One region of the Fictibacillus enclensis genome, then DNA from elsewhere that is predicted to be linked to it. Evidence: riboswitches for the same ligand, from Rfam matches in the RefSeq annotation. Region 1 holds a riboswitch; each other region holds the start of a gene.
What was found. A riboswitch is a leader RNA that binds a small molecule or an ion and turns the genes downstream of it on or off. The one in region 1 is predicted to bind cobalamin.
Positions count from the first base shown of each region.

Region 1 (4,762 bases):
TTATAATTTTTGTCCACATGGCGGTTCACAAATGTGTTGGCCCACTGATATCCTCCCCCGATGAGAGCAGATGACATGGTTTTCAACGAGAACGGACTGCGAAAAATCATGGTTTCAGGTGTAGCCTCGAGGACAATCTCAGACAGGTCCTTCCGTTCGTCCTCCTGCCGGGGAACGAGCGCAATGAGCGGCTTTGCCTTTTTCGGATGTTCCTGCCGGCTTAAGTTCGTCTTATATACCGATTGAAGCATCCTGCTGTCCATAATGTCACCAGGCTTTCCAATCGCCTTCATTTTCCCTTTATCCAGAAGAAGAACCTGGTCACAATACAGACTGGCAATATTCAGGTCATGAAGAATGGCCACGACCGTCAGCTGGCAGCCTTCCACCCAATCCTTTAACAGATCCATCAGTTTCATTTGATAGGCCAAATCCAGATGGTTGGTCGGTTCATCCAGCAGCAAAATTTCAGGCTCTTGTGCGAGCGCCTTGGCCAACAGAACACGCTGCCGCTCTCCTCCGCTCAACAGCTGTATACTTTTATCCGCAAACTCCTCAACCCCTGTAAATTCCATGGAGTTTTGAACCACTTCATCGTCATGTGGTGTTGAATGTTTTAATAATCCTTTATAAAACGGATAGCGTCCAAGCGCCACAACCTCTCTTACCGTAAAATCAAACGAACTCTCGGCATGCTGCGGCAATACGGCGATAATTCTTGCCAGTTCCTTGGCGGAATAGCTGCTGATCGGTTTGTCTTTGATCAACACTTCACCAGACTGAAACGGAAGCATTCCATTGATCATTTTCATGAGCGTTGTCTTTCCGCTTCCGTTCGGTCCGATGATCCCGGTAATTTTCCCTTTCTCCACGGAAAACGAGAGATCGTCCACAACCTTTTTGCCGTCGTAGCCTCCGGAAAGCTGTTGTACGTTAATCATGTAGTCACCTTCTTTCGCCGATAACGAATAAAGATTACCGCAAAAATCGGACTTCCGATAATGGCGGTCAGTACACCGATAGGAAGTTCCGTCGGTGAAATAATGGTCCGTGCCAGCAAATCAACCAAAACCATAAACACGCCTCCAAGCATCATGGAAAGCGGAAGCAGATGGCGATGATCAACTCCCCAGATCATGCGGGCCATATGGGGTATTACAAGACCGACAAACCCAATGGTCCCCGACACAGAGACGGCCGACCCTGTCAGAAGCGAAGCTCCAAACAAAACAAGCGACGTATGTTTTTTAACATCAACTCCAATGGACCTGGCATCCTGCTGACCGAATGATAGCGCGTTAAGTTCACGCGCGCTTGCCAGCAGAATCAGCAATCCTGCGATTAAAAAGGGAGCAATCAGTTCTACATAGGCCCAGCCTCTCATCGAAACACTGCCTAGCAGCCAGCCGATGATCTGTCTCAGTTCATCTCCGGTTAAAGCAATCAACAGTGACGTGACCGCCCCGAGAAAGGAACTGCATAACACCCCGGCCAGGATGATGGTCTCAACAGAAAGGTTTCGCTGTACAAGCCTCGCAAAATAAATTACACCGATCAATGTAAGAAACCCCATGATAATGCTGAAAACCGGCAGCGTAAAACTGCCAAGAAACGGCAGCTGAATACCAAAGAATAAGACAATAACCGCCCCGAGTGCCGAGCCTGACGACACACCGAGCGTATATGGATCAGCCAGCGGGTTCTTCAGCAATCCCTGAAACGCCGTGCCGGAAAGCGCCAGCGCACTTCCCACGAGCATGGCCAGCACGACCCGCGGAAACCGGATCGCCATGACGATGTTGACCATCGATGTATCAATATTATCGGGAACAGGATAGTGAAAAATATGGGCGCCTAATATTTGAATAACATGAAAAAGGGGGATAGGTATGGAACCTACCGAAATCCCCAATGCAACGGCAAGGCACATTAACAGCAGCACTGCGCCGTATGAAATAATTAGTTTACTTTTTGTATACGTCCGGATAGATGGCTTTTGCAAGCTCCTCCACTCCTTCAATCAAACGCGGCCCCGGTCTTGTCACCTTGTCTGAGTGCACATCATAAATGTTCTTGTTTTTAACAGCCGGAATGTCTTTCCATCCTTTACGGGAGAGAATCTGCTCTTTCGGATTTTTGGAATAATATCCGTACGTGGTCACGATCACATCGGGATTGTATTTGACCGGCTGTTCTTCTGAAACCTTTGACCATCCCTTCAGGCTTCCCGCGGCATTTTTTGCATGGATGGCGGTCAGCATATCATCAATGAACGTTCCTTTACCTGCTGTATAAATTTCAGGAGCCGGTGCCACTTCCACCCAGACTTTCTTTTCCTTTTTCACTTGCTTTGCTTTTTCTTTGATGTCGGCAAGATCATCCTTCATGGACTTAACGATCTTATCCCCCTGTTTTTGGGTGCCTGTTGCTTTTGCAATCATGTTTATGGACTTGTACGTGTCTTGAAAGTTCTGTGCTTCATTAATTACAACAACTTTTATACCAGCGTTTTTGAGCTGGTCGATTCCTTGCTTGGAAGTGTGTGCACTTGAAGCATGAGCAAGCACAAGATCCGGTTTCATGCCAACAATCTTTTCGACGTTAAAGTCCATGCCGCCAATCTTCGGTTTTTTTGTGGCAGCTTCCGGATAATTATCGAAGTCAGAAACACCGACGATTTCCTTGTCCAGACCGAGTGCAAATGCGACCTCGGTATTGCTCGGAATCAGCGAGACAATTTTCTTTGGCTTCTTCTCAATTTTTACATTTTCGCCTGATGCATCTTTAATGGTTACGGGGAATTCACTTTTTGGTGAATTGGCACCCTTTTCTTTTTTGTCTGCTGACTGGTTTCCGGCTGAACAGCCGGCCATGACGGCGATGACGAGCAGCAGCATCATGGTAATCTGAGTTAATTTCTTCACGTTTTCCACGCTCCTGTATGTACTTCTTTTAGCTGGTCGTTTTGTGCAAACAAAAAAAGCCCTCCCTTCGGAGAGCGAATCAACAGTAACTCATTTTTCAATGATTACAATTGCTTCACCTTTTCCTCGAAGGATCGCACATGCGGCTAAGGCAGGTCTCCTGACTCTCGGTCATCTCGAACATCTTCTCCTTCCCATTCTTTAACGAACAGTGGATATAAAAGAAGCTCTACCGATTACAGTGGCGGGACCGCGCTGGACTTGAACCAGCTTCCCTTTTAACGTTTTATTTGACATAAAACAGACCTTAACCGTTATTCAGCTATTTTCATTATAACGCTTTGCCGTAAAATGAAAAGGTTATTTTACGGCCGTCTGACGGGCAGACTTAATCACGTGCTCCTGCCAGTCTGATTTCAGGAGGCCAAGCACATGTATATCATAATAGTGCTCCTCATCATAGTGAGCCAGCCGCCTGATACCCTCTCTTTTAAAACCAAGAGTATCAAGAAGATGCAGGCTTCTCTCGTTATATTCGTATACCTCTGCATCTATCCTGTGCGTTTCCTCCTGAAATAGATGTTGAAATATCCCTTTCAAAGCTTCGCGCATATATCCTTTTCCTCTCTCCTCGCCCAGCCCGAACCGGAGCCACCCGAAACGCTGAATACTCCCCATCCAGTTAAAGCGGACATAGCCCACCGCCTTCCTGCTTTTCTTTTCCATTACCATCAAATAAGTTTCATTTGGGAGCACAAGGCTTTTTTCGATATCCTGCCGCTGGTTGCCTTCGTTGATAATGGTCATGCTTCCGGTAGACATCTTTCGAAACAAAGGATCGCTTTTCCAGTGAGCAATGACGCCTGCATCACTCGATTTAATATCGCGGATACAGAGCCGCTCAAGGTTCATTTCGAACATCGACATGTTCCTCATTCCCCCTTCAATCTCAAAAATTCTATTGTTGTAATACTTATCATAATATGAGTCTATGTAACAAGGAATATCTATCTTTGGTTTCTTTATCAACAGATTAAAAAAAGCATACGATATTGTCGCATGCTTTTACTTCATGTTCTGCTGTTCGGCAAACTGCTGCCTGCCGATTTCGTACCAATCACTTCCTGCACTGTCAATGATGACAACTGCGGGAAAGTTTTTGATGGTCAGCTTGTGAATCGCCTCCGGCCCAAGATCATCGTATGCGATGACTTCACACGAGGTAATAGCTCTTGCAAGCAAAGCTCCCGTTCCCCCGATTGCACCAAAATAGACGGCTTTATTTTTCTGTATGGATTCGGTAACCGCTTTGCTCCTGAGCCCCTTTCCTATCATTCCTTTTAAACCGAGGTCCAGCAGCGCCGGAGTATACTTATCCATTCTTCCGCTGGTTGTCGGTCCTGCCGATCCAATCATCTGTCCCGGCCTCGCCGGTGTAGGACCTACATAATAGATGGTCTGTCCTTCTATTTCTATAGGAAGAGACTCACCCCTGTTCAGTGCTTCATACATTCGTTGATGTGCAGCGTCACGTGCGGTATAGATCGTGCCGCTGATCAGAACGCGTTCACCTGCTCTAAGCCTTTCAGCTTCTTCTGGCTCAAACGGATTTCTAATCGTTTTCGGTGTCATAGCATCCTCCTACAGCCGAATTTCTTTATGCCTGCTTGCATGGCAATTTAAGTTCACAGCGACAGGCAGGGCGGCAATATGACATGGCTCGATTTCAATTTTCACATCCAGTGCCGTCGTATTTCCTCCCATCCCCTGCGGCCCAATGCCAAGCTCATTGATATGATCCATCAACTCTGCTTCAAGGCTGGCTATTTCAGGTCTTT
Region 1 covers NZ_CP126109.1:4,017,605-4,022,366, forward strand. The annotation lists gene QNH15_RS21005 (heme ABC transporter ATP-binding protein) at 1-941, opposite strand, end outside; gene QNH15_RS21010 (FecCD family ABC transporter permease) at 938-2,002, opposite strand; gene QNH15_RS21015 (ABC transporter substrate-binding protein) at 1,965-2,924, opposite strand; cobalamin riboswitch at 3,058-3,249, opposite strand; gene QNH15_RS21020 (GNAT family N-acetyltransferase) at 3,285-3,851, opposite strand; gene QNH15_RS21025 (Fe-S-containing hydro-lyase) at 3,990-4,556, opposite strand; gene QNH15_RS21030 (fumarate hydratase) at 4,566-4,762, opposite strand, start outside.

Region 2 (4,762 bases), 2.3 Mb from region 1:
CATCAATGCACAAGGAAAAGATATGCATCTTTTCCTTGTTCGTTTGTTAGCAGAACGCACATGCACAGCCAATGATGATAAGAAGTACGAACAGTACCACGATCAAGGCGAAACCACTGCCACCTGCAGCGAATCCCATAGTATTTACCTCCTTTTTTTATAAACTCCAACATTTCCCTTACAGTATATGGAGTCTTGTCATTTATGTATGGACAAATGCGGATAAGCATCAAAAAAGGGCGCTAAAAACAGATCAGGAATTCCATGGATTTGTTTTTAAAAAATAGACTCTTGTACCGTTTCACATAGCCTGGCCGCTTCATATGTTATGGATGTAGATCATTAAATAAATATCTCGAAAGAGGAGGTAACAAAATGTCATTTGGACACGGATGTGGAAATGGATTCGCTCTTCTTGTGGTGTTGTTCATTTTGTTAATAATCATAGGTTGTGCATGCTCGTTTTGCTAAGCCCTAATCAGGCATAAGTCCGATAAGACCACTCAGATTACTGGATCTGAGTGGTCTTTTTTTTGGATTTACTGTACAGTATATAAGGTATGACAAGCACACAAAAGGAGAGTTCACATGCAAAAATACATATGGCTGCTGGCAGCAATTTTCTTTTTCTCAACCGCTTCCAGTGTCTCTGCACACACCGGTCTGGAATCCTCTGATCCGAAAGAGGGCGCTGTAGTCCAAGAAAATCTCAATAAGATCACTTTAACGTTTGAAACTAAAATCGAAAATTTAAGCACCATGAAAGTAACTAGAGATGGAAAACCGGTAGATATTAAAACAGCTGTAAACGACAGGGTTTTGACGGGCACTTCACCGGATCCGTTTGAAAACGGAAAATATAACGTGGATTATAAAATCATTGGTGCCGATGGACATGTGATTGAAAAGGGATTTACTTTTACCGTAGATCAACCAGAAGAAAAGAAAGAAGCGAAAAAAGAACCAGAAAAAAACACTGAAAAAGCGCCAGCAACCAAACAAAAGGAAAAATCAGAACAAAAAGCAGAGAAAGCAGAAAGCAAAACCAATTCATCTGCCCCGGTATTTATCGTTATTGTCGTCATCGTCATTGCCATTGCGGTATGGCTGATTAAAAGAAAAAAGAAGTAGAATGGCGGAAAGGAGATATGAAATGAGTGTTGAAGAGCATAAAAAAGAATCATCTTCATCAGTAAGCTGCAAAGTGATTACAGTGAGTGACACAAGGACTGAGGAAACCGATAAAAGCGGCATCTTAATAAAAGATCAACTCGTTCAAAATAGACACAGCGTTTCGCAGTATGCGATTGTAAAAGACGAAGTGGATGAAATTCGGTCCGCTGTTCTTGAAGGCTGCCAGGCAGAAGACGTAGAGGTTATTCTGATCAACGGGGGAACTGGAATTGCCAAACGGGACGTAACCATCGAAACGCTGGAGCCCCTGTTTACGAAGGAAATACCGGGATATGGAGAGTTGTTTCGCATGCTGAGTTATACAGAAGACATTGGTTCTGCGGCAATTATGAGCAGAGCCGTTGCAGGCGTCATTGATTCCACCGCTGTTTTTGCGATGCCTGGATCATCTGGCGCGGTAGCTTTGGCCATGAAGAAACTCATCCTTCCTGAAATCGGACATGTTCGAAGAGAAATCAATAAAGATTTGCCTAAGTAACAGATCATTTCCTTGTTCTGCCTATCTCATGTCATAAAAGGGTACAGCTTCCAATAAATTTAGTTAAGCGTGACAGACGCTGAAACTTTTTATTCGGCAGCTACGTATACTAGATTATGAAAACGCTTTATCGGGAGGTTTCAGATGGGCGGGATATTGCGGAAAGCGATTGAAGAAAGAAAAAAATTTTTGATTCAGATGCTTAAAAAGGCCGGGATCAGCAAGGAGCTGGAATCGCCATTATCCGAACTTGAAGAAGAGTATAAAAGCTGGCTCTATCAACAGGATGCTGTCATAGAACCGGGTAAAAAAGTTTAACACCTTCTTAGTGTGGGAATAAAAATAAAGCATAAGAGTCCTTCTCAGGGCTTTTTTTGTGTGAAAGAAGACCATCCTTTTTGCTATAGTATATAATGAACAGCTGCAATTAAGGGTTAAAGGAGATCACAGCATGAACATCGCTTTTTATCTATTGCCTAAAGATGAGGTAAAATATTTGAATCCTGAATCGACCATTAGGCAGGCTTTGGAAAAGCTTTCGTATCACAAATATACGTCTGTTCCCCTCGTTTCTGAGGAGGGACAATATGTCGGGACTTTGACAGAGGGGGATTTGCTGTGGAAACTGAAAGAGGCTTTTGATCTTGGTTTCCATGATGTAGTGAAAACAAAGTTAAAGGATGTACCGCAGCGGGTGAATAATATTTCGGTTTCCATTAATTCAAATATGGAAGATTTAATCACGCTTGCAACCGACCAAAATTTTATACCTGTAACGGATGATGACGGCCATTTCATCGGCATTATCCGGCGAAGGGATATTATAAAATATTGTGCACGTACCATCTGGGATAACAATAAATAAAGAAAAGGTATTGACAATTACTATATTTAGTGTGAAAGTAGGGTTTAAGGAACTAAATATAGTATTATGAAACAATAGGTGTCTGTTAAAGACTTAATAGGGAATCCGGTGCAATTCCGGAGCTGTCCCCGCAACTGTCATGTGGACGAAACGGAGATCCACTGTGTAAAGGCCGCGCACAAAGCTGTGGCTTTTACATGGGAAGGTCCGGAGTAGGATGAAGCAGTAGCCAGTAGACCTGCCATTTGTTTCACGGTTTTGATTCTTCGGGGAGTGAGAAACAAAAGCGGCACCAATCTGCTTTTTGTTTTTTACATACTACGTGTCGTTTTTGGGCTCATCCAATGGATGGGCCTTTTATTTTTGTTTGAAAAAGAGAGGAGAGCTATAAATGGCTACAGATATTTCAAGAGTCCAGCAGATAATTGGTGAACTCCAGGAGATTTTAGAGGAATTTCCCCAGCTGAGGCACAGAAATGAATACATAGAAAAAGTCTCCTGTTTTGCCCATCAGGAGGAATCCACACAAAAGATGCTGAACATGGGGGTACTTTATGCCCTTGAGAATATTTCCATGGAAGAGCCAGACTGGACCTTTGTAGCAGCAAGAATCCACCTGAAAAAGCTGTACCGGGAGGCAGCAAAGAACAGAAACAATGAATCCGGACAATCTTATGGGGCACTATATGAACTAATTGAGCAGTTGACCGGAATGGGGATTTACGACAGCAGCCTCCTGCGAATGTATTCCAGCGCCGAAATCAACGAGCTTGAGAGCGTAATTAATCCGGATCAGGATCATAAGTTTACCTACATCGGAATTCGGACCCTGGCAGACCGCTATTTGGCTCATTCACATGAAGGCGGCGTGTACGAGCTTCCACAGGAGCGGTTTATGATCGTTGCGATGACACTGCTCTCCAGGGAGCCTGAAGAAAAGCGTCTCGGCCTGGTGAAAGAAGCATACTGGGCGATGTCGAACCTTTACATGACCGTTGCCACACCGACATTGGCGAACGCAGGAAAAAGCTATGGACAGCTGTCCAGCTGCTTCATTGATACGATGGAGGACAGCTTGCGGGGAATCTATGATTCTACAACAGATGCAGCCACTCTTTCCAAAGGGGGCGGGGGGATTGCCGTATATCTCGGTAAAATCAGAAGTCTCGGCTCCGAGATCAAAGGATTCAAAGGAAATTCCTCCGGAATCATTCCATGGGCGAAATTGCTGAACCAGACCGCTGTAAGTGTAGACCAGCTGGGCCAGCGAAAAGGAGCGATCGCCATTTACTATAATGTGTTTGGCAAGGATTTGTTTTCATTCCTTGATGCCAAGCTGAACAATGGGGACGAACGGCAAAGGGTGCATGATCTGTTTCTCGGCCTTTGCATCCCGGATTTGTTTATGGAAAAAACAGAGGCCCGGGACGATTGGTATTTGTTTGATCCTTACATGGTCAAAAAGGTAATGGGCTATGAACTGGATGACTATTATGATGAAGTGCCTGGAGAGGGAAGCTTCCGGCAAAAGTACGAGGAATGTGTTCACGCGGCAGATCAGGGATATTTTGGTGAAAAAGGGTCCGGTGGCTATTATGTTGTGCCGGCAATCGAGATTTTTAAACGCATCATGAGAAGCCAGCTCGAAACAGGAGTGCCTTATATGTTTTACCGGGACACGGTGAATCGTACCAATCCAAATAAGCACAAAGGGATGATCTACTGCAGCAATCTGTGTACCGAAATCGCGCAAAACGGTTCAGCCACAACCGTGGAGGAAGAGATCACCGAGGATGGAAAGATTATCATCACCAAACGGCCCGGCGACTATGTAACTTGTAATTTAAGTTCCATTTCTCTTGCCAGGGCAGTAAAGGCGGATGTCCTTGAACGCCTTATTCCGATTCAAGTCCGGATGCTGGATAATGTGATTGATCTGAACGAAAACCGCATTGAAGTCAAGCAGGCCGTGCTCACTAACCAAAAGTACCGGGCGATCGGACTCGGCACGTTTGGCCTTCATCATCTTCTGGCTCTTGAAGGTATCCGCTGGGAATCGGAAGAAGCGGTTCAATATAATGATGAATTGTATGAAAAAGTCAATTACCTGACCATCAAAGCCAGCAATGAATTGGCAAAAGAAAAAGGCTCCTACCCGGCTTTTGAAGAGTCTGACTGGGAGACCGGGATTTATTTTGAGCAAAGAGGCTACCAGTCTGAAAAAT
Region 2 covers NZ_CP126109.1:1,720,444-1,725,205, forward strand. The annotation lists gene QNH15_RS09230 (YjcZ family sporulation protein) at 47-139, opposite strand; gene QNH15_RS09235 (YjcZ family sporulation protein) at 376-471, shown strand; gene QNH15_RS09240 (copper resistance CopC family protein) at 589-1,131, shown strand; gene QNH15_RS09245 (MogA/MoaB family molybdenum cofactor biosynthesis protein) at 1,154-1,672, shown strand; gene QNH15_RS09250 (hypothetical protein) at 1,817-1,990, shown strand; gene QNH15_RS09255 (CBS domain-containing protein) at 2,124-2,537, shown strand; cobalamin riboswitch at 2,597-2,797, shown strand; gene QNH15_RS09260 (ribonucleoside-diphosphate reductase subunit alpha) at 2,929-4,762, shown strand, end outside.
Region 2: it holds a riboswitch for cobalamin, as region 1 does, so the genes downstream of both, QNH15_RS09260 (ribonucleoside-diphosphate reductase subunit alpha) here and QNH15_RS21015 (ABC transporter substrate-binding protein) in region 1, are expected to answer to the same signal.

Region 3 (4,762 bases), 1.9 Mb from region 1:
AAACTTGTATGCGAACCCGCGCGGATGACATACGACAAAGACATTGAAGCAAAGATCGCTTCATTGGAGCCCCTTGTGGCTGATCTGGTGGAAGATCGCATCTCTTCCCGCTGGGTGGCTTTGCGCTTGTTGGATGGGGATGAATCTCTGCTGGATGAGTTGAAATCAAGGCTGAAGGTAAAGGAGGGATCGGCATGAATACAGAACTGGCAAGTTCAGGTTCAAGAGGAGATTTGAATGCTCTCTATGAAAAGGCACAGCAGCTTACATCACCAGATCTTCGTGATAAAATTGTGGGCAGCCTTTATCAGGAAAGCAAGCGGCTTTGCGAGGCGGGTGTTCATCATTCAAACACCAAACGTGATCGGCGAACGGAGAAACTGGATGCTGTTTTCACCTCTCCCATTTGGGGCTTTCCAATCATGATGGTTATGCTAGGCATTGTTTTTTATCTTACAATCGCCGGCGCCAACGTTCCATCTGACATGATTGCCCGGTTTTTCGGATGGCTCGAAAACTACATTACAGCCTTTTTTCAGTGGATGAGTGCTCCGGATTGGCTATATGGTGTTCTCGTTTTGGGTCTCTATCGCGGCACTACCTGGGTCGTAAGTGTGATGCTGCCGCCGATGGCAATCTTTTTTCCAACGTTCGCTTTGCTTGAAAACTATGGATATTTACCGAGAGTAGCGTTCAATATGGACCGCATCTTCAAAAAAGTGGGCGCACACGGCAAGCAGTCCCTGACGATGGCGATGGGGTTTGGCTGCAATGCTGCAGCAATGATGTCTTCGCGGATTATTGAATCACCGAGAGAGCGAATGCTTGCCATCCTAACTAACAATTTTGTACCATGCAACGGCCGTTGGGGAACACTGATTGTGCTGGCTTCCCTCTTTATGGCGGCAGGATATACAGGTGGAGCCAAGTCCCTTGTTACAACGTCTGTAATTGTTGGCATTGTGTTGTTTGGGATTCTTGTTACCTTTTTGGTCTCCTGGGTATTATCAAAGACGGTTCTCAAAGGGGTGCCTACCCACTACACACTCGAGCTTCCTGCATATAGAAGGCCAAAATTTTGGGAAACGGTCATCCGTTCATCACTTGAGCGTTCATGGGCGGTACTTCTAAGGGCTGTTAAGGTCGCTGCGCCAGCAGGTATACTGACTTGGGTGCTGGCCAATGTTACGGTTGGCGACACAAGCGTTCTTATGCATATCGTCAATTTCCTGGATCCTTTTGGACAGATGCTGGGGCTCGACGGCTGTATTCTGATGGCATTCCTGATCGGGCTGCCAGCAAATGAAATTGTCCTTCCCATTTTGATTATGGGATATCTTTCTACAGGGGCACTGACAGAGGTTGATAACCTGGGAGATTTGAAACAAATTTTCGTAGACCAAGGGTGGACGTGGCTCACAGCATTGAATACGATGCTGTTTTCATTGCTTCATTTTCCATGCGGAACGACTCTGGTCAACATTTATAAAGAAACAAAAAGCATAAAATGGACCTTTTTGGCTTTTCTCATTCCAACCATGATCGCCATCTTCGTAACATTCGTTATTGCACAAAGTGTGAGAATGCTGGGATGATATAAAAACCAGGACCGTATGACCGGTTCTGGTTTTTCCTATATCAAATTCTTTAAAGAATTGTTATGATAAAAAACAATTACATAAAATTTATGAGTGCTCAAGACCAAAAATGGTTGAGAGATAATAGGGAATCCAGTGTAATTCTGGAGCAGCCCACGCTACTGTAAAACCGGTTAAACCGGTAAGCCAGGAGACCTGCTTATAAATCTTGATTTCTGTGTCTTCGGTGGGAAGAAAGGGATAGTGTACGTTAGATCAAAACCTTGGCGCCTGCAGTCAAGGTTTTTTGTTGAAATAGAAGGGAGAGAAAAGGATGAAAAACCATTGGAAAAATGCCCGTATTCCGGCAATCGATGAAAAGATGGGAAGTGCTGCACAGACCTACATTCATTCATTAACAAAACCGGTTGGCAGTCTTGGAAGATTGGAAGCTTTGGCGGTGAGTCTTGCCTCTATGACGAAAGAACGCTTTCCAATTGTATTTCCGCCGGGTGTTCTGATTTTTGCTGCTGACCATGGCATCGTTTCAGAAGGAGTGTCAGCCTATCCCCAGGAAGTAACGAGCCAGATGGTGCGTAACTTTTTGAATGGCGGAGCTGCAATCAACGTGTTCAGCAAACAAATCGGTGCCAAGTTGAACATCGTGGACATTGGAATAGCCGCTGATATTGACAGCCAGACCCTGATTTCCCGAAAAGTACGTTATGGCACGGCCAATTTCCTTGTGGAAGATGCAATGACCCGGGAGGACGCCGAGCAGGCTGTTGATGCGGGGTATCAGACGGCAAACGAAATGATTAAAAGTGGAGTAAAGTGTCTTATTCCAGGTGAAATGGGGATTGGCAATACGACGGCGAGCAGTGCCGTAGTCGCGGTGGTGAGCGGTGAAAAAGTCGGAACACTGGTTGGGACAGGCACCGGCATTAAAAAAGAGAAGCTGCAGGTCAAAAAAGAGGTCATTCAAAAGGCGCTGGAGCTGAGGAAACCGAATGCGGATGATCCGGTTGATATTTTATCCAAAGTGGGAGGGCTGGAAATTGCCGGAATGGCCGGAGCCATGCTGGCAGCATCCTCAAGCAGAATTCCGATTTTGGTGGATGGCTTTATCGCGAGTACGGCTGCCTTAATCGCAAAGATGATCTGCAGCCGTTCTGCTGATTACATGATCATGGGTCATCGCTCGGTTGAACCCGGCCATACGATGTTGATAAAGCTGCTTGAAAAGGAACCGATTCTGGATTTAGGCATGAGGCTGGGTGAAGGGAGCGGTGCGGCGGTTGCCTTTCCCATTCTTTTGTCGGCCTCACTTATGATCAACGAAATGGCGACATTTGAGACCGCTCAAATATCCGCCAAGAACCAGGAAGGAGAAACACGCCTTGTTTACAAATGATGAAAAAGAAGCTGTCTATAAAGTCATTGCTGCTCGAAGGGATGTCCGGAGTTTTTTGCCGGACCCTGTTCCGGATGAAGCCGTTTATTCTATATTACAAGCAGCCCATCAAGCTCCGTCTGTTGGTTTCATGCAGCCATGGAATTTTATTCTGGTCACCTCAGAAGAAGTAAAGAATCGTATGGCATGGGCCGCCGACAAGGAAAGAAGAGCCCTGGCCATACACTACGAAGACGATTCGCGGTCATCCATGTTTATGAATCTGAAAATAGAAGGAATAAAAGAAGCACCTTTAACAATTTGTGTAACTTGTGATCCGACGCGGGGCGGCTCTCATGTTCTGGGCAGAAATTCAATTCCTGAAACCGATAGGATGTCCACGGCTTGTGCTATCCAGAATATGTGGCTGGCATCCTGTGCAGAAGGATTGGCCATGGGCTGGGTCAGCTTTTACAAGAAGGCAGATATCCGTGATATTTTACATATTCCACCCCACATTGAGCCAGTGGCGCTCCTTTCCCTGGGATATACGGAAGATTATCCGCAGAAACCCATTCTCGAAACGGAGAAATGGGAAAACAGAAAAGAACTGGATTCCTTGATTTATTCTGACCGGTGGGAAGGATAAGCAGGAAATGTAACCTGTTATAAAAGGCAACCACCAAGCATAATCATAGACCATGTGCAGAAAACATATGAAGGAAGGACTGCCGTATGAGTGAATACTGGGCGGAAAAAGCTTTGGTTAAATTCCAGTCTCAGTTTGATCAAAATACGACCTACAACATAAAGAACAGCCAAAGATTGTCCGGCAGCTCAAAGATATGGAAGTATATGGATTTCGCCAAGTTTGTCGGTATGCTTTATCAAAAATCGTTGTTCTTTCCGAAACCGTCCCTTTTTGTGGACAATCATGAAGGCAGTTATTCTGCCCTGGACGTAAATAATATCCTCAATGATCCGCTGTCTTACCTTACCGTGCCGGTGGATGAAAATCTCTCAAAAGCCGAGAAAAGAAGACAGCTCCATGAATATATCAAGCAGATGCATGATTATGTCGGGGTCAATTGCTGGCATTTGAACGAAGAGGAATCAGCGGGGATGTGGAACCTGTATTTGAAATCGGATGAAGGAATTGCCATCTGTTCCACACTTGATAAGCTGTTTACCAGCATCAATGACAAACGTTTTCGGACATATGTCGGGCAGGTTCAATACATTAATTTTAATTCGGAAATGGCCAGTCTGAACCCCTATGAAACGTTATTCTATAAACGGAGGTCTTTCAGCCATGAAAATGAAATCCGGCTGCTTGCCTTCGATGATCCAAATCATCGGAGATTCAATCATAAGGACGGGGCCTATGTGGATTGTAATTTACACACGTTAATTGACGAAGTGTATGTGTCTCCCACCAGTCCGGAGTGGCTGAAGGAAGTGGTCCAGTCGGTGCTTGAAAAATACAGGCTTCCGTTTAAGCCGGTGATCAAGTCTTCCTTGTATGAAAGTCCCTTCTATTAAAAAAGAGGCTGTCCAATAAGTCCCTAAAATGAAAGCAGGACGGAAAAACGATAAGTTTTTCCGTCCTGCTTTTTTTGGTTGTTCTTTTTTCCTGAAAGTAGTCAGGCGAATGCCTGCTACTTTCAGGAGGTTGTGGGCCAATGCCACGATTCCAAACTCTACATGTACCTTGTCCAGTCCCCGCAACGACCACCTGCGGAACGACCGATTGCCCTTGATGTGGCCAAAGACGCTTTCCACTTCGACTTTA
Region 3 covers NZ_CP126109.1:868,944-873,705, forward strand. The annotation lists gene QNH15_RS04710 (FeoB small GTPase domain-containing protein) at 1-198, shown strand, start outside; gene QNH15_RS04715 (nucleoside recognition domain-containing protein) at 195-1,595, shown strand; cobalamin riboswitch at 1,673-1,815, shown strand; gene cobT (nicotinate-nucleotide--dimethylbenzimidazole phosphoribosyltransferase) at 1,912-2,991, shown strand; gene bluB (5,6-dimethylbenzimidazole synthase) at 2,978-3,619, shown strand; gene QNH15_RS04735 (IS1182 family transposase) at 4,378-4,762, opposite strand, start outside.
Region 3: it holds a riboswitch for cobalamin, as region 1 does, so the genes downstream of both, cobT (nicotinate-nucleotide--dimethylbenzimidazole phosphoribosyltransferase) here and QNH15_RS21015 (ABC transporter substrate-binding protein) in region 1, are expected to answer to the same signal.

Region 4 (4,762 bases), 2.5 Mb from region 1:
ATAGCAAGCCATTCCGCAGCCATTGAATCCAAGCTTTAGTTCCTTTGGAAGCGCCCGTCCGCCAAGTTCTTCCTGCAGCTGTTCCACGTAAGGAATGGAATCGTACTTTTCTCCGTCACAAAAGTCACACGCCTTGATCTGAAGCACGTCTCCCGCCGGAAGCAGCAGGAAGCCTTCTGCTTTTAGCTTTTCAGTAACGAGGTCGGGCTCGTCCGTCGACAGCTGCACCTTGATCTGATGGTGCGGTGTGTATTCCATCTCTCCATGCTCGCCGACCACTTCGGCTAAAGTAAGGAGTTGTTTCGACGTAAACTTTTTATTTACCAGCCCGGGACTCACTCCAAATTCCAGAATGGATTCAACGCGGGATGGAATGATATCTTCTGCAGGCTCTTCCTCCTGCTTACCGGTCGCCAGAGCTAGCGCTTCATTCGCCAGCTGAAGAGCACTAGCTTGAGCTTCGACCTTTTCACTCACCGGCTCTTCGTCCGGCAGCGCCCATGGTTCATTTTCCTTGCGCAATCGTTCATGCGGGCGTAATCGCTGCTTTTCTGTATTCAGCGTGTATTTTCGCTGATAACCTCTTGGGGTAATGAGTTTGTTTTCGTCATACAAAAAGGTTTGTGAGTTTCCGACGATGACCGTCGTCAGCATGCCAATGTCATGGTCGAGCATATCTCTCAGGTTTGAGATCACCACGCTCTCCCGGTCACGGTACGCACTTTTTACGAGACCGACCGGAGTCTCCGGCGAACGGTGCTGCAGGAGAATTTTTTGAGCTTCAACAATCTGTCTTGTGCGCCTTCCGCTTTTCGGGTTATAAAAGGCGATGACGAAATCCGCTTGTGCCGCGGCTTCGATCCGTTTTTCGATCAGCTTCCATGGCGTAAGGTGGTCGCTCAGACTGATGGTACACGCATCATGCATGACCGGAGCGCCGAGCAAGGAGGCACAGGAATTGATCGCCGAGATCCCCGGAATCACTTCCACTTCCACCCCGGTGGCTTCCTTCCAGCCTTTTTCCACGAGCACCTCGTACACGAGGCCGCTCATCCCATAAACGCCGGCATCCCCGCTTGAGATGACCGCCACCTTTTGCCCATCTTCCGCCATTTTTACAGCGGCTTGAGCCCGGCTGACTTCCTCGGACATCCCGGTACTGATGATTTTCTGGCCGGTGATCAGGCCGCTGATGAGTTCCACATACGTTTTATAGCCGACAATACAGTCACTTTCCTGGATCGCCTGCTTTGCCCGTTCGGTAATGTGGTCATAGCTTCCAGGTCCGAATCCGATAATGAGCAGCTTTCCTTTCATGTCAAAAACCTCCTTTCAACAGTTCGGCCATCATATAGAGCCCGAGCCCTACGCTGTACACGCCGGTCACGGAACCGAGTACGATGTAAAATCCTTTCTTCATGCTCGCTTTCATAAAGCCCCAGGTGAACAAGAATGTTACACAGATGGTGGAAGCTAAAAGTCCGATTACGAACAGGACGAGCTGCATGGTGGCGCCTGTGACACTGCCAAGACCAGCCGCCTGGGTAACGGCTGCGATCTGGGTCGGGCTTTCCACACCGATTCCATGGATAACGCCGATGATAAAGGCGCTGATGATACCAAATTTCGTTAGATCTGAGGTTTCTTTTTTTGAACCGGTCAGTTTTTGTATGTATTCCATGACAATCATTAATCGGCTTTTGTACTCATAGTCTTTCTTCCGCTGAAAGATAGACAGGATGATAATCAAGCCCAGAATAATCAGCGTTACACTGACGGCGAGCTCCAGATAGCTCTGCGCACCTTCTGGCATTTTCGCCCCAACATAGATGGACAAAAGCCCGATCAAAAAGACGATCGCTCCATGGCCGAGGGCATACATAATCCCCAGCGTCAGCTGTCTTTTTCGTCTACGTTCGCTTCCCACCATATCCGCGATCGCAGCGACATGATCACCATCCAATCCGTGGCGCATGCCGATAAAAATCGCCAGCACCGCAAAGGTCATTAATTCCATTACTTCACGGCCTCCTTTTCCTTCACTTTCTCAACGCCGGTTGTCCAGCCGTTTTCTGCCTCCAGACAGAATCCTTCTTCACCGTATTCATAGATCACATGCTGTATCATCTTTTCACCTTTTCCCAAGTGATTAGTGACAAGTTTCCTTGCTGCCTCTTCATCCGGCACGCTGTACCATGTTCCTTCCGGATAGATGATCGCCACACAGGCGTCTTTGCACCGTCCGTTGCAGCGGGTCCGGGTCGTGTGCACCTGCTGGTCAAGCTCCTGCTTTTTAATTTCGTCGCGAATCGCCTGAGTCAATTCCTCTCCGCCTTTTCTCATACAGCTTGATCCGTTGCAGATGAGCACATGGCTCATTGTTCCGTTTAAGTTCCATGTCGTCATAACATCACTTCCTCTACTTTTTTCCACGCAAAAAAGGGCAGCCTCTCATGTCAGCCCCCTTTAAGAAATTCCGTTGATTAAACAACGTAAACGGAAGGTTGATTGACACGCGGCCACCCTGTAACTGCGAATGTAAACCATTTTACGAAATGGATTATATTGCAACATAGAAACGACGTCATCCTCCCTCCGAGAATTGTATGACTCATTTAAAAGCAGGTCTCCTGGCTCGCACATCACCTGAATCTGTCACCTTCCCAGCTCTTGGCCAGTGGCTATATCGACAGTCCATCAATGCTTACAGTAGCGGGGGCTGCACCGGATTTACACCGGTTTCCCTATTATCCCAAGGTTCACTTGAGCACTTTTAAATACCTATTCAGTTAAAAATCGTGTTGAACATAACCTACTATACTTTCAGAAAATGCACAATAGTCATTTTGTTGGAGATCCCTGCTTTTTTGTTTGAAATGTTACTTTTTTAGTTCCATCTGCCCCTGCCATCCCTGACAAAACTCCCATCTATCATTTGATTTCCAAGGATAATCTTGGTAGGCTTAAAGAAACAGACCGGGAAGGAGATGAAGAGCCATATTGAAAAAACTCACACTCTCCCTTGCAACAGGAACCCTGCTCATTTCTTGTTTCATCATGTTACTCTATCATACTGCGAACCACTCCATACATAAGCCTACACCGTATAAAGAACGCGTGTACTTTTCAGAACTGCTGTTAACCAAGCAAATTCAACATACATATAACAAAATCAGCTATCTTTCTTCGGCCCATCAAATCAAAAATATACCCGTTTTCAGGAGCGAATTCAACGACATCGATTTTAGAAGTTTACGTGTGCTTGCCTCTAACGTTCCCGATCCCAAAATCACCAAGGATATCTCCAACATCCAACAGCTGCAGCACCTTGTCAAAAATGATAACCAGCCGAGAGCCGTGGTTTATCTTTACCGGATTCTCAGTGACCTCGCCAACCAGTCATCACTTTACGGATTCAGCTATACATACGAAGGAAAAGAGACCTATAAGATCGATCAATTGCTGCAACGACATAGGGTAAATTAAAAGGACTGCTCAGGCGGTTCTTTTTTACACTCGCTCAGAAAAAATCAAAATTAAGGAGACGATTTCAATGAATTTAGGCACTCCATCAGCACGAGGGAATACAGCTAAAATCTATCTTTATAAAAACAAAATTGTAAAAGTGTGTTTAATGATGTCTTTTCAGACAGGGAGTCCTTTTATGAAGCCCATAAACAAAGATACGCATTATCCTTTGGGCTGAATGTTCCTGAATATTGATGTCACCAAAATAAAAGGAAATAATCCATCATAATGGAATATTGTAGTGGACGGACGCTGGGTGAAATCGTAAACGATTTGTGTAAAGGGATAGCGTCAGGAAATGCGGATTTACAATGCTAAGCACATTTTCAAGACGGATTCCCCACATTCGTGTGTAAGTATCCTTTTTAAGATCCAAAGGGACATAAGTTTCTTTTTCGAGTACACTGGAATTAAATAGTGGGTTATATTAAAAAATGGGAGGTTTGAAACTTGTCCATTGAATCAGAACACGATCTCATCGCTCTGCAGAGGATAGGCCGTATCGTTGCATTAGCCCGTGAAGAGATGCTTTCCTATGTCCGGGCGGGAGTCACAACGGCTGAGCTCGACTGTATCGGTAAAAGGGTGCTGGATGAGCATGGAGCCGTCTCCGCACCAAATATCACCTACGGTTTTCCGGGAACAACCTGTATCTCTGTGAATGAGGTGGCTGCGCATGGCATCCCAGGCCCTCGGGTTCTGAAGGAAGGGGACGTCGTTAATATTGATGTGTCGGCGGGGCTAGGAGGATATTATGCTGACACCGGGGCAACGATAGTGGTAGGAACCGGTTCACCACACAAGGAAAAACTGTGTCAGAGCTCGCTTCGGGCGTTGCATCAGGGACTTCATAAGGCTCGGGCGGGTACCAAGATCAGTGGAATCGGACGGGCGATTCACAATGAAGCCCGCAGGGACGGCTTCACCGTGATCCGCAATTTATCCGGGCATGGCATTGGCCGGGAACTGCATGAAATGCCGGACAGCATTCTGAATTACTATGATTCGCGAGACAGAAGGCTGCTCACGAACGGTTTAGTGGTCGCGGTAGAAACTTTTGTATCGGACGGAGCGGAATTTGTAGAAGAGAGCGCTGACGGTTGGGGGTTGCTGCTGCCGGACGATCATTATGCCGCACAGTTTGAGCACACGATAGTTATTACTAAAGATAAGCCGCTCATTTTAACAACGGTGTAATGGCATCTTGGATCTTAATCATTTGAAAAAACGGCTG
Region 4 covers NZ_CP126109.1:1,411,890-1,416,651, reverse strand. The annotation lists gene cobJ (precorrin-3B C(17)-methyltransferase) at 1-1,317, opposite strand, end outside; gene QNH15_RS07595 (HoxN/HupN/NixA family nickel/cobalt transporter) at 1,319-2,017, opposite strand; gene QNH15_RS07590 ((2Fe-2S) ferredoxin domain-containing protein) at 2,017-2,406, opposite strand; cobalamin riboswitch at 2,604-2,790, opposite strand; gene QNH15_RS07585 (hypothetical protein) at 3,001-3,486, shown strand; gene map (type I methionyl aminopeptidase) at 3,979-4,725, shown strand.
Region 4: it holds a riboswitch for cobalamin, as region 1 does, so the genes downstream of both, QNH15_RS07590 ((2Fe-2S) ferredoxin domain-containing protein) here and QNH15_RS21015 (ABC transporter substrate-binding protein) in region 1, are expected to answer to the same signal.